3 regions of the Priestia veravalensis genome follow, and region 1 is predicted to be linked to each of the others. Evidence: riboswitches for the same ligand, from Rfam matches in the RefSeq annotation. Region 1 holds a riboswitch; each other region holds the start of a gene.
The links. A riboswitch is a leader RNA that binds a small molecule or an ion and turns the genes downstream of it on or off. The one in region 1 is predicted to bind thiamine pyrophosphate.
Positions count from the first base shown of each region.

Region 2: another riboswitch for thiamine pyrophosphate. It lies ahead of thiT (energy-coupled thiamine transporter ThiT); the one in region 1 lies ahead of tenA (thiaminase II).
Region 3: another riboswitch for thiamine pyrophosphate. It lies ahead of AS180_RS07150 (acetylornithine deacetylase); the one in region 1 lies ahead of tenA (thiaminase II).

Region 1 is NZ_KQ758631.1:80,749-84,017, forward strand. Features, by position in the region: gene AS180_RS04460 (sodium/glutamate symporter) at 1-1,001, opposite strand, end outside; TPP riboswitch at 1,396-1,494, shown strand; gene tenA (thiaminase II) at 1,606-2,295, shown strand; gene AS180_RS04470 (aldehyde dehydrogenase) at 2,335-3,269, opposite strand, start outside.
Region 2 is NZ_KQ758628.1:82,959-86,227, reverse strand. Features, by position in the region: gene AS180_RS02405 (TcaA NTF2-like domain-containing protein) at 1-20, opposite strand, end outside; gene AS180_RS02400 (TcaA NTF2-like domain-containing protein) at 50-994, opposite strand; gene thiT (energy-coupled thiamine transporter ThiT) at 1,180-1,752, opposite strand; TPP riboswitch at 1,813-1,915, opposite strand; gene AS180_RS02390 (GNAT family N-acetyltransferase) at 1,983-2,477, opposite strand; gene AS180_RS02385 (cysteine hydrolase family protein) at 2,573-3,151, opposite strand; gene AS180_RS02380 (cupin domain-containing protein) at 3,173-3,269, opposite strand, start outside.
Region 3 is NZ_KQ758637.1:64,734-68,002, forward strand. Features, by position in the region: gene AS180_RS07145 (HAD family hydrolase) at 113-766, shown strand; TPP riboswitch at 1,073-1,175, shown strand; gene AS180_RS07150 (acetylornithine deacetylase) at 1,283-2,560, shown strand; gene tenA (thiaminase II) at 2,560-3,231, shown strand; gene AS180_RS07160 (ABC transporter ATP-binding protein) at 3,224-3,269, shown strand, end outside.

The sequences.
Region 1 (3,269 bases):
AACAGACCGAATAATAATAACAGTGCAAAAGGTACAATATAGCTTGCTACCGCTGATAAACTAATAGAAGCAATACCAAACGCAACTAAGAAGTCTGTTGCACTTCCACTAATTCTGTTCATTACATCTGCATTAATATACTGATCGCTATTCGTTTTCTTCATAATACCTTTAATAGCTAAACCTACAAGAAAAGCTAGTGAAAAAGCCGGTATTGTTACTGAAGGCAATAACGTTTGACCTAGCTCACTTAAATAGTAGCCACCTAATGCGATAATTGTCACTAAAGCCACATGTAAGACAAGTGGATCAACAGCAATCGATGATACCGTATCCATTTTTGTAGAAGTGCGCTTTTCAGGGGGGATTAATCCTGTTCTTAATTCTCGTGGTAAGTCTTCAAATCTTGCAAGATAATTTGTTTCACCTTTTTTCGAATAATATTTAATGAACGCCAACCCTACTACGATTGAGCAAATAACACCAATTGTTGCTGATGTCATCGCTAGCGATAATCCTTCTTCCCATCCTTGCTTTGCAAACGCATCTCCGACAGCAGCCGCTGTTCCATGTCCACCGATAAATCCTGCTGCTAATAACAAGCCAAATCCTAAGTTTAAATCTCCCCAAACGTTATTTAATAGCAGCAATGAAAATAGTAAACCGACGCCCCACATTGCTAGCATAATCATTTGAGAATACGACCACATACTACCTACGCGACCCGCTATTTCTTTAAACTTTACACTTTGAGTTGCAATTGGAATTGCACCAAAAATAACCGCGATTAGAATACCTGGATAAGTTCCAATTTGATCAGTGAATGGAATGAGGCCAATACCGTTTGGCCCTAATGCTAAACCCAATATTCCGGCAATAATACTCGCAGGTAAAAATAAGTTTTGTACCCACCTGACCTTTGCTCGAATAATGGTACCAGCCACTAATAACAGTGAGATGAAACCAAGATCCACAAATAAATCCCATGCTGATAGATTCATTAAACAACCTCCTTAAAAAATATAATTCCTACTAAATTGACAGGACTAATTTATATTAAACTAGGCAAACTGAAAAGGCCATTTAGCTTCAGCTAAATACCTCTTCAATTTGTAGCTTAATTCTTTAATTGAGCTTGTTTAAACGTAACGAACTTACAATTATTATAGCATGATAGCACAGCCTTTGCACATTCCGACAAGATTCGTGACAATTTTCTCATTTTTTCATTAACTACTTCAATCGTTTAGTTACTAGTTTCATATGTAATTTATCTCATTTATTTTTTTAAAATATCACTATTCAAACTACTACTTTCCATTACTTTTGAACCGTTTTTTCTAAACTTTTGTATAATTCTTTTTTTTATGTTAAATTGAATAAGAATAAAATGAAAGAATCCACTAGGGGTGCCGTTTGGCTGAGACAAGGAATCTTGATCCCTTTGAACCTGATCTGGCTTATACCAGCGTAGGAAAGTGGTACGGCGTTGTCGTGTAATACACCAACAACTGTCTTTACCACTCCATATAATGGGGTGTTTTTTTGTTATTGCCTACATTTATAAGTGCATTCCTTGTGGATTCAATTAGGGAGGAATATCAATTGTCATTTTCAGCTCAATTACGCAAAGAAGCAGCTTACATTTACGATTCCATCTTTCAACATCCATTTGTTGCAGGTATTAAGGAAGGAAAAGTTCCAAAAGAAGCTTTAATTCATTATGTGTCACAGGATTATGAATATTTAACTGCTTTTGTTCGCATATACGGTGCGGCGTTAACAAAATGTAGTACCCGTGATGAAATGGAAGTGTTTAATAACGGTATTTCAATTGTTTTACATAGTGAAGTCCATCCTCATAATAATTTTTGTAAAGTAGCTGGCATTCGTTATGAAGATATGAAGCATCAGCCCTTAGCACCAACAGCAAATCATTATATTAGCCACATGATGACGGTCGCACATACAGGGACACTAGGTGAAATTATTGCTGTGCTACTGCCATGTCCATGGACATACGTTGAAATTGGCGAGCGTATTGCAGGCGAAGTGAACTTAACACCGGATCACCCTTTTTACGAATGGATTTCCTTTTATACCAATGGAGAAATGAAAGAAACGACAAAATGGTTTTGTGACAAATTAGATGAGTTAGCAGAAAAAGCTTCAGCTGAGGAACGTAGACGTATGAAAGAGCATTTTATCAAAAGTTGCGAACTTGAGTATCTATTTTGGGACATGGCCTACAAACAAGAGCAATGGCCTCTATCTCAAACCATCGTGCACTCATAACAAACAGGGCTTCTTATAAAGAAGCCCTTTCGTTTGACGTTATTTCAAAAACTTTTTAATCGTTTTTAGACTTTGGTTATCAGACGGATACTTAAAGGCAAAATCAAACTTTGTTGTTTGCTTCAGCACGCTTTTAAAGTGTGAAAACGTTTTAAAGCTTGCCTCACCGTGATATTGACCGATTCCACTCTCTCCAACTCCTCCAAATGGCAGGTGCGGCGTTGCCAGGTGCATAATCGTATCGTTAATGCACCCTCCCCCAAATGAAACCGTGTTAATAATTTGCTGCTGAACCTCTTCACTTTCTGAAAACAAATATAGAGCTAGCGGCTTTGCTTTTTGATGAACTGCACTTACGACCTCATCTACACTTTCATATTCAATAAGAGGTAAAATTGGACCGAAAATTTCGTCTTGCATAACGCTTGAATCCCATTTTACTTCGTCTAAGACGGTTGGAGCAATCTGGAGCGTTTCTTCATTATAATTACCGCCAATTACAACTTTTCCATCTTGTAAAAACTCAATTAAACGATCGAAGTGTCTCTCACTGACAATTCTGCCATAACGCCCGCTTGTGAGTACATCTTCGCCATAAAACTGCGTTACCGCTTTCTGTAGCTGTGCAATAAGCTGAACCTTTACGTCTTTATGAACTAGCAAGTAGTCTGGAGCAACGCATGTTTGACCAGCATTCATACTTTTACCAAACATGATGCGCTTAGCCGCAAGTTCAACATTTGCATCTCTATGCACAATACAAGGGCTCTTACCTCCTAGCTCTAACGTGACTGGAATGAGCTGCTTTCCTGCTTCTTGCATAATGACTTTTCCAACGTTGACGCTTCCTGTAAAGAAAATATAATCCAGCGGTTGCTTCAATAAGATTTGAGTCGTTTCCACAGCTCCTTCTATAACTGTAACAAACGAAGGGTCAAACGTTTTGGCAAGCAATTCTTCCATTACCCTTGAAA
Region 2 (3,269 bases), on a different contig from region 1:
ACGATATATAGATTTCCCATTTGAATCCCCCTTTTTTCTTTTATCTTGTTTAACTTTCAAACGTGGACAGCTCAAATGCGCCTGCAGGAATCGTCCATTTAGACTCAGAAGCCTTTTCTAAATGATGAATAACAAAAAGAGAATTTGCTTTTAGGGTCACGACAATTGTTCCTTTATTTCCATTATTGTCCGTATCGTAATGAATAACAGCTTGATTATGTTTAAAAATTATGTTTTCTGCTTCTACTGTAGCTACTTCTACTGAATTTGGTGGCTTATAGGCATGAATCTTCACCGTAGCCTCTGAGCTAGAAGAAGCATAAAACTCTACGATTGGAGCACCTTTTAAGTCAGAATTGGCAGTGGACCATTTACCGTTATATTCATTTAAGCTAGCTGCTCTTGTAATAGCTGGTGCATTTGACTTCGTTTCTTCTGCTTTATCCATTGTATACGGCTCTACGCTTTTAATTCGCAATGTACCTTGATCGCTTATTAGCGTATACAATTGATTAATACTCTTTGTATAATCCTTTTTATTAGGTTGATGGATGGTGACCTCTTCAAACGTTTGTAAATTTATTTGATTTTTCTCAGCTTCATACCAGTTCACAACTTGAAACGTCTTTAGTTCTTGACGAATTCCTTGCTCCGAAAAATTATCAATTTTCATTACTTGCTGTTTATAAAACTCACTATCTTCTATTATATATGTCTGAATTGACTTAGCTGATTTATGAAGGATTCCATCATGTAAAGCCTTGAAGTAGCTATTCATAAACTGCGAGATTATTTTTTCATCTATTGTATCTGAAATATCATATCTGTACTGGTTTTCAACAACATCTTTCTTTGCTTCTTGATCATGACTTTCTATCTCTCCTGCAATCATCAAGTCCGTATCGACTTCAGTTGCTTTTTGAGCTTTTTGCTGACATCCTGCGAGTAAAAGGGATGTTGCAATCGTCATGTAAAGGAGATTACGTTTGTTCATTAACATGATTCCTTCCTACAAAAAATGGTATGTATATTCTTCCAACAAACAGACCTAGTATACCATTCTACAAAAAAACCCTCAACCCTTTCATAAAAAGAACAAAAACACTGAAAACATGTAAATTGGTTTAAAAACGCAAAAAACCTATAGGATGTTACTCCTATAGGTTTCATTCCTTTTATTTATGATGCGCGATTTAATACCACTCTTGCAGCAGACGGAATTAATACGGCTAAAATGATTAGGCAAGCAATCATGGATCCCACCATTGCTAGTCCGTTCATCGTAAATGAATACCATAATGCAGATACTCCTTTTGGCGCATAAGAGCCCCAAAAAATAATCCCTGCAACAAAGTGCCAAAAATAGCGAGCAACGCTGCCGATAACAATTGCTAAAATAATAAATGTAAATGCTTTTGTTCGATTGTTAGTAGCTAAGTTCTGCTTAATAGCACCAGACAATAGCCCTGCTAGACCAATGAATGCAAATGCAATAAAATATTCGATAAATGCTTGTAGAGGTGTTAATACATAAGCAGTACCCGTGACAACTTGTAGCAATCCCCACAAAAATCCAGCTACCACGCCTGATTTAAATCCCCATCGAAAGCAAATAATGAAGATTGGTACCATGGAAAATGATATGGACACGGCAGGTGCAATTGTAATTGATGGCAATATATCAATTATCATTGCTAGAGCTGCAAAGATTGCCACTTCAATTTTCGCTTGTAAAGACATTCCTTTGTTCATCGTCTTTTCACTCCTGTTGTAAAATCATTAGTATTCAACGACAAACACAGGAGGCAGCACAAGCTGCACGCTCCACACTCCCTACGCTAGCATTAACTAACAGGTTCAAAGGGTCAGAACAATTGGTTCACTCTCAGCCATTCAGGCTCCCCCTGTGGTACGTTGATATGTATTATTAGAACGCTTTCTATTATAACATAATTCTCAAACAAGATACTATTTAATTTCACTTAAAGAATCAGTTGATAAAACAGAACATCTTGCCATTGATTGAACTTCCATCCTACTTCTTTAAATTCCCCACAAAAGGTAAATCCAAACTGTTCATGCATTTTAATACTTTTATCGTTTCCTTTTGTAATACCAGAAATAACAACGTGATGATTTAACTCTTTTGCTTGTACTAGAATAGCTTCCATTAACCTTTTACCAATTCCAAATCCTTGGTGAGCTTCATCTACATAAACGGAGAGTTCAACTGTTCGAATATATGCTTCTTTATCACGGTAGGAAGACAAAGATGCGTATCCAGCTACTTCACCATTTCGTTCAGCAACAAGCAGTGGAAACAGTTGACTTTGGTCGTGAGATTCAAACCAGCTTTTACGTTGCCCAATTGTTACAGGAGTTAAGTCAAATGTTGCTGCGCTTTGGCGTACTGACTGATTATAAATAGCCACCATTGTAGGTAAGTCTTCTGCTAAAGCTTTTCTAATTACTGTCATGATGTATCGTGCTCCTTTTTCAAAATGATGTTTCTATTGTACTTGTTTTTGTCAGAATAATCTACACAAAAAACCTGATGCAAAAGCATCAGGCCTCATTTTATATATTGATAGGATTGCAGTACGCGTAGGGCTTCGGATGTTGAAGTAACCGTTGCAAATTCATTGTGAAGAGATGATAAGCTTAAGCGATGAACATCTTCTGCTGCAAAAGTTGTTTCACCGTCATATGATAACAGATTGAAACACGCAGTTGCATCGTGGATGACGTAAGTGCGATAACCTAAGTTTCCTGCCATGCGTGCCGTTGTAGAGACGCAATGGTTCGTTGTTAAACCTACTAGTATAAGCGTATCGTATCCGTTTTCCTTCAGATAGTTATCCAGTTCTGTTCCTATAAAACAGCTATTTTTATGCTTTCGAATTAAGTATTCATCACCAACAGGACCGAAACCTTCTTTGAAACGGAATCCTTCCGTCCCTGGAAAAAGAGGAGATGTTTCGCTTTTTGAAGCATGCTGGACATGAATAACCGGAAACTGCTGTCTCCTCCAAGCTTGTAAAAGAGTGAGCATATTATCTTCTGCATGAATATTATTACGAGTTCCCCAAGCATCTTGTTCAAAACCTTTTTGTACATCTATTATGATTAAAACAGGGTTTGATTGAATCATTCCAGTCATCAACTTCTTTCATCAAAATTTTAAAATGGAGATTACATACGTACAACCATTCACATCAGCTTTTGACGCATGCTTTGTGTGTTTTGGTAAATAAATACGATCTCCCGCT
Region 3 (3,269 bases), on a different contig from region 1:
TGCAAATGATATCCATATGTCGATGTGCTAGCTGAAATATACATTTGTAGCCCTACTCATAAGAACGTGATAGGATATTAACTAGAATTGAGATATAAAGGCGGTATGAAAGATGATTAAAGCAATTGTGTTTGACTTTGATGGATTAATTGTAGATACAGAATCAGTTTGGTATGAAGTATACTGCGATATGCTAGAACCTCGTGGCGTACATTTGAAAATTGAAGAGTTTGCGTCTTATATAGGAACGGATACTAAAGCGCTTTACGACTTTTTATATGAGCAGTTTGGTCGTGAATTAACGAAGGAAGAAATTGCAAAAGAGTCATTAAAGCGTCACCGAGAAAAAATGAAGCAGCTTGCAGCTCGTGAAGGCGTTCTTGAGTATTTAAAAGAAGCGAAAGAATTAGGACTGAAAATTGGTTTAGCTAGCAGTTCAGACCGTGCATGGGTTACGTCGTTTTTAAAGGAATTAGATCTCCTTGGTCATTTCGAAGTGATGCAAACGCGTGGCGACGTGGAAAAAGTTAAGCCAGATCCAGCTCTTTATAAGCAAACAGTTGAAAAGCTAGGCGTAAAACCTTCTGAAGCCATTGCTTTTGAAGACTCAGCCAACGGTGCAAAAGCTGCGATTGCTGCGGGTTTACAATGTGTAATTGTGCCGAATCGTCTCTCTGCACATTTGACGTTTGAAACGTATCACTTACGCATTGCCTCTATGAAAGAGAAGTCGTTGCAAGAAGTAATTGAACAGGTAAGTCATTAAAAAAGTGAAGCTAGCATTAGCTCCACTTTCTATGGTTCTAAGTGTATTTTTGGGAACGGAATACGAGGCGGTTGTATTACTGTCCAACTTGTCAAAAGAAGTAAGTATAGAAAAGGAGGGATTCTAAGCTGAATAGCTCGTCCCTAGTCTTCTATACTTGGTAGGCATCCGATAGAATTAAACATAACGCTATTGTGGCTTTGAAGGTCAAATTAGAATTCTGCAAATTGTATTGAACTATATAAGGTAGTGTGGTACAACTAATAGAGGTAATAATCAGATAGTTTTACAAAAAAATAGTCATTATCAAACCACTAGGGGTGCTTTTCAAAGCTGAGAGAGACGCTTGTCTTAACCCTTATAACCTGAACTAGGTAATACTAGCGTAGGAAAGAGGTATTGTGTGCTACATCTATGACTTTTACGTGATGTAAGAGGGATACATGTGTATATTCAAGCGCTTCTTTTCTATGAAAAGAAGCGCTTTTTTATGTGGTTTAGAAGGAGGGAATTGGTATGAATATTACGGATGTAGTAAAGCAAGTAGATGACAAACGAGATGAGCTTATTGAACTTTTGACCAAGCTCATATCTTACAAAACACCAGCACCACCTGCACGTAATACAAAAGAAGCGCAGAGCTATATTGCGCGGCTGTTGGAAAGCTATGGTTTTGAAACAGATATGTGGGACGTGTATCCAAATGATCCTAACGTTGTTGGAACATTAAAGGGAACAAATCGAAGTGGGTACCAGAGCTTGATTATTAATGGACATATTGATGTTGCAGCTGTTAACGAAGACGAAGGATGGGATGCTGATCCGTTTCAAGCGAGGTGCGGTGAAGAATTTATTACGGGGAGAGGCGCTGCCGATATGAAAGGCGGACTCGCTGGTGCGCTGTTTGCTATTAAGCTTCTACGTGAAGCTGGAGTGGAGTTTCCTGGTGATTTAGTGTTTCAGTCAGTTATCGGTGAAGAGGTTGGAGAGGCAGGTACCCTTGAATGCTGCAAGCGAGGATATAGCGCAGACTTTGCGGTTGTGGTTGATACAAGTGATTTGCAAATCCAAGGTCAAGGTGGAGTCATTACCGGGTGGATAACTGTGAAAAGTAAGCAAACATATCATGATGCCACAAGAAGACAAATGATTCATGCCGGCGGCGGTTTGTTGGGAGCCAGTGCAATTGAAAAAATGATGAAATTAATTGGTGCACTACAAGAGTTAGAGCGCCACTGGGCTGTTGTCAAAAGCTACCCTGGCTTTCCGCCTGGAACAAATACAATAAATCCAGCGGTTATTGAAGGTGGTCGCCACGCAGCGTTTATCGCAGATGAGTGCAGGCTGTGGGTGACCGTTCATTATTATCCAAATGAATCGTATGAAGAAGTAGCGAAAGAAGTAGAAGACCATCTGTTACAGGTTGCAAAAGCAGATCGGTGGCTAAGAGAAAATCTCCCAACGTTTAAGTGGGGAGGAACATCAATGATTGAAGATAGAGGTGAAATTTTCCCTGCATTTGAAGTAGATAGAAATCACCCAGCAGTTCACTCGTTAGTCAGTGCTCATAGAGAAGTGACAATGAAAGAAGCGAAAGTCAACGTTTCTCCAACGGTTACGGACGGTGGCTGGCTAGCTGATGCAGGTATAGCTACAGTTATTTATGGCCCAGGCGAATTAACGGAAGCACACGCTGTTAATGAAAAGCTGTCCGTTGATCAATTACTCGATTACACGAAAGTGATGGTTCAGTTTATTTATGAGTGGCTACATACAAAAAAGGAGAGTGCCTAATGAGATTCAGTGAACGTTTATATGAAAAAGTAAAGCCTATTTGGAAGCAAACGCATGAGTATCCCTTTGTAAAGGGGATGGGAGAAGGGACGTTAGAGCAAGAGAAGTTTCGCTTTTATATGGTACAAGATTACGTGTATTTAATTGATTATGCAAAGCTATTTGCACTTGGAGCAGTAAAAGCAACAGATGTTCAAACGATGGGGAAATTTGCAGCGTTATTACATTCAACGATCAACGAAGAGATGGAGCTACATAGACAATATGCAAAACGTTTTTTAATTACTCCTGAAGAACTAGAAACAGCAGAGCCCGCGCCAACAACGCTTGCTTACACGCACTATATGCTTCACGTTTCTCAAAACGGAACGCTAGCTGAGCTTGTTGCCGCACTGCTCCCGTGCATGTGGAGCTATTGGGAAATTGGCAAAGAGCTTTCCACTCAGCCTGGAGCAGCTCATGAGCTTTATAGTGAGTGGATTCACATGTACAGCTCAGCTGAATTTGGTGAGCTTGCGACTTGGTGCATCGATCTAATGGATCAGCTAGCAGAAGGAAAATCAGAAGCAGAGCTTAACAAGCTAGAAGAAATCTTTATTAATACGACGCGCTTTGAATACTTATTCTGGGATATGGCTTATGAAAAAGCGATGTGGCCTGTTCATGTATAAAAAAGCTTTGGAGTTTGAAAAGGTGACTTTCTCATATG